2 regions of the Paraburkholderia sp. J8-2 genome follow, and region 2 is predicted to be linked to the other one. Evidence: predicted binding sites of a transcription regulator. Region 2 holds the regulator's gene; the other holds the start of a gene.
What was found. The regulator FliA, encoded in region 2, starts transcription of late flagellar genes. The targets are predictions, from matches to a motif close to CTAAAGTTTNNNNNNNNNNNGCCGNTA.
Positions count from the first base shown of each region.

Region 1: the regulator FliA is predicted to act here: its motif matches at 1,335-1,361, upstream of bcsB (cellulose biosynthesis cyclic di-GMP-binding regulatory protein BcsB).

Region 1 is NZ_CAJMZA010000013.1:24,656-26,854, reverse strand. It holds gene U5A52_RS25055 (TonB-dependent siderophore receptor) at 1-226, shown strand, start outside; gene U5A52_RS25050 (O-methyltransferase) at 328-996, opposite strand; gene bcsB (cellulose biosynthesis cyclic di-GMP-binding regulatory protein BcsB) at 1,428-2,199, shown strand, end outside.
Region 2 is NZ_CAJMZA010000017.1:41,474-43,672, forward strand. It holds partial or broken gene U5A52_RS28485 (MinD/ParA family protein) at 1-442, shown strand, start outside; gene U5A52_RS28490 (RNA polymerase sigma factor FliA) at 799-1,530, shown strand; gene U5A52_RS28495 (flagellar protein FlgN) at 1,712-2,155, opposite strand.

The DNA.
Region 1 (2,199 bases), on a different contig from region 2:
TACGGGTCCGCAGTATTTCGACGCGGCCAACACCATGTCGATCAAGGCATGGGACACGGTGGATATCGGTGCGCGCTATGCGACGAACGTGTTCGGGCGTCCGACTACGTTCCGCGCGAACGTGTATAACCTCGCGAACAAGGCGTACTGGTCGTCGACCAACGGCGGCTATCTGACGATGGGTGCGCCGCGTACCGTGCTGTTCTCGATGACGACGGACTTCTGATCGGCAATCGAGCGCACATAGCACTGTGAAGAAAGGGCCCGGCAGTTCATCTGCCAGGCCCTTTTTGCTTTTACCGTATGTCTACGGACAACGCACGTTCGTTATCTGCCCACCACCGTAATCGCAAACCCATCCCAGCCCTTGCTTCCCACCGTCTGCACAGCGGTCGTCGCCAGCCGCTCGTCGTGAGCCAGCATGTCGAAGTAGCGCCGCAAGCCGACCACATCGTCCTCGTGATGTGCAGGATCGGCCACGCGCCCTTCCCGCACCACGTTATCGGCAACGATGACCGTACCGGGACGCGATAGCTTCAGCACGCGTTCGAGGTAGTTCGGATTGTTGCTCTTGTCCGCGTCGATAAACACGAAGTCGAACGGCGGCTCGCCTTGCGCAATCAACGCGTCGAGCGATTCGAGCGCAAGTCCCGTCACGACCTTGACCTTCGCATCGAGCCCCGCCCGCGCGATGTTGGCGCGCGCAACGGCCGCGTTCTCCGGGCTGAATTCGAGCGACACCATCGCGCCATTGTCGGGCAGCGCGCGCCCAAGCCAGATCGCGCTATAGCCGCCCAGCGTGCCGATTTCGAGTATGCGCCGCGCGCCCTGAATGCGCGCGAGCAGATGCAGAAACTTGCCCTGATTCGGCGCCACGTTGATCGCACGCAGGCCCGCCTTCGCGCTTGCCGCGAGCGCGCCGTCGAGCGCGTCATCCGGGCCGATCAGCCGATCGCAGAACCAGTCATCCACTGCTTGCCACGTTTGCTCGTTCATTACCCTGTTCCCGTCTGGATCACGCTGCCAAGATTACCGCATCCGCTCGCGCAACATCAGTTCGGGATCCTGATTGAATGACTCTGAAAGCTGACTCGGCACGCGAGGCGCAAGACCCCGTTGCGCATTCGCAACGCCGCCGCTCTTTGTTGCGCGCTCAGGAATTGTCAAACGCCCCAAGCGGGCCGCCGCACCCACGCGCGCAACTGTCAAATCGGCCGCCAGGCCGCGCCGGCCCGTCGTCTGCGCGCGCTACGCAACAGGCATAAACACGTGCATTCATAGGGCACGATCCTCTGCTCTCCGCTACACTCCACCCACATTGACGCCGTTTCGAGATAACGACTGGCGGCACCACGCCGCTAATATCCCTGATCGCTGTCTTTACTGGATAAAGACAGTCACTGCGAAGAAAACAAAGGGCTGTTGCGATGCGACTATCCGTTCAAGTTGGGCTGGGCGCGCTCGTCGCCGGATTGCTGCTGGGGGCGAGCCTCTTCGCGGTGGACAAATCGGCTATCGCGGCTACACAGACCACCAAGGCGGCAGCGCCCGGAGCAAGCGACGTTCCCGCTGCCGCGCCGGCAGCGGCCTCCGCCGCGGTGACCGGGCCCGTTGTCATCCAGACGGCGCCCGGCGCCGTCATTCCCGGGCCTGCCGCGCCCGCGCCGCTTGGCGAGCCGCGCTCACGCACGTTCACGCTGCGCCAGATGGGTGTGTACGGGCCGATCGCGCTGCGCGGGCTCGATCCCACCGCCGGCATGAGCGTCGACGTGCGCACCGACGAAGTGGTGACTGGCGCGAAGCTCAAGCTCGTCTACACCTACTCGCCCTCGCTGATCTGGTCGCTTTCGCATCTCAAGGTGTTTGTGAACGGTGAAGTCGTCGCGACGATTCCGCTCGTGAAGGAGACAGCCGGGCAACTCGTGACGAGCGAGATCGATCTCGATCCGCGCCTCTTCACCGACTACAACCGCATCACCGTGCAGATGATCGCGCACTACACGCTCGATCATTGCGAGGATGCCTATCATTCGAGCCTCTGGGCCGACGTGAGTCCCGAGACGTCGCTCACGCTCAACACGGCGGGCATCGTCCTGCCGGATAGTCTTGCGCTGCTGCCCGTGCCGTTCTTCGACCGCCACGACAACCGGCTCGTGCGCGTGCCCTTCGTGCTGGCCGCCAACGCGGGCGTGCCCGTGC
Region 2 (2,199 bases):
CGCGCAACTGCAAAAAGTCATTTCGGGCCCCGCGGACATCGTGTTGATCGACGCGCAGCTCGATGCCGAAGGCGCGCTCTCGCCGCTCGCCATGCACGCGCATGACGTGCTGATCGTCATGCGCATCGGTGCGCAGTCGATCACGGACGCGTATGCGTGCATGAAGCGGCTGCACTTCGCGCATGCGATCGCACAGTTTCGCGTGCTTGCGAATCATGTCGCGAATGCGAGCGACGCGCACACCGCAATCGAAAACCTCGCCGGGGTGGCGAGCCGCTACCTGAGCGTGTCGCTCGAAAGCGCCGGATGCGTCGCCGCCGATCAGCACATGGCGCAGGCGCTCAAGCTCGCGCGCTGCATCGTCGATGCGTTTCCTTCGACGAACGCCGCGCGCGACTTCCGGCACGTGGCCGCCGAACTGCCGCACTGGCCCATGCGACCCGCGGTTTCGGCGTGCTCGCCGGCCACGGCGCGCGCCAGCGCCGCATTCGTCCCCGCGGACGAAGCACACGAAGCGGCGGGCGACGCACCCGCCGACGACCTGGACGGCGTGCCGCGAGACGGCGTCCAGCTACACGCTACGCATGCAACAAACGCCGCACACAGCGCGCTCGCCGCGAACGCCGATTCGTTCGTAGCCAGCGTGACGGGTGTGCATCCCGCACCCAACGCAACATCCGCGTCCGCACCGGCCCATGTGGGCTGGCGGACCGATACGCCCGCGCAGCGCACGTCGCCGCAGCACGTCTGACGTGCTCACGACGACGCCAATCAGGGACATGAGAAGTGGAGAGCACGATGTATAACGCTCAAGGAAAAATTTCGCAGGCCGACGTGCTTGCGAAGTACGCGCCGCTCGTCAGACGGCTCGGCTTGCAGCTCGTGGCCAAGATGCCGGCGAGCGTGGACCTCGACGACCTGATCCAGGCCGGCATGATCGGCCTGCTCGACGCGGCCAACCGCTACAAGGAAGATCAGGGCGCGCAGTTCGAGACCTACGCGAGCCAGCGCATTCGCGGCGCGATGCTCGACGAGCTGCGCAGCAACGACTGGCTGCCGCGCAGCCTGCGCCGCACCTCGCGCGAAGTGGAAAGCGCGGTGCACCAGGTGGAGCAGCGGCTCGGGCGCTCGGCGAGCGAAACGGAGATCGCCGAGCATCTGAGCATGCCGCTCGACGAATACCAGAGCATGCTGCAGGACCTGCATGGCAGCCAGCTCATCTATTACGAAGACTTCGACCGCTCCGCCGAGGACGAACCGTTCCTCGACCGCTATTGCGTCGATCACTCGGACCCGCTTTCGGCGCTGCTCGACGACAGCCTGCGCGGCGCGCTCGTCGAAGCGATCGAGCGGCTGCCCGAGCGCGAGAAGCTGCTCATGTCGCTCTACTACGAGCGCGGCATGAACCTGCGCGAAATCGGCGCGGTGATGGAGGTGAGCGAGTCGCGCGTGTGCCAGCTGCACAGCCAGGCGGTGGCGCGCCTGCGCACTCGGCTGCGCGAGATGGCGTGGGCCGGCCAGGAGAATTGAGGCGGTAGACGCCGCGCCTTCGCTGGCGTGGGCTGGGTTGCGGTGAAAGAGCCGGGGTGCGGGAGCGCTCCGGCTTTTTTGTTTGGCGGGCGGCTCGCCAGGGCACTGGACACGCACAACAAAAAAGCCGAAGCGGCAACGCTTCGGCTTTTGTCTTTGGCGAATCCCTGGTGAGCGCCGCTTACAGCCCGAACGCCGGCAGCCGCCCATCGGGACCGTACAACATCGCACCGTTACCCGTTTCGCCGCGCAGGATCGCGAGCGCGCGGCGGTTATGTTCCATGCGCGTGCGGATCATCATGCCGATCGTGAGATTCTTGCGGCGCGCGCGTTCGGTCGAACCCTTGAGCAACTCCCACTGGCTCGCGAGACGCGTGTCGCCGTCGCAGGCCATTTCGATGCCTTTGCGGCCGCCGGGGAGGCCGAGGCCTGCCAGTTGCGCGTCGCGCGCCTTTTCGAGGCCTGCGAGACGCTGCGTGAGCGTCGTCTTCTGCTCGACGATCTGCGGGAGCGCCTCCATGCCGTCGGCCGACACGAGCGCCTTTTCTTCATAGGCGAGCAGCGACGCGAACGCCTCAACCGTGGCGTGTTCGTCGATCAGTGTGGCCAACAGGGCATCTTTCATTGCAAGGCACCAAAAAAGCGAAGTGTGCGCGGCGCTCGTGCGTC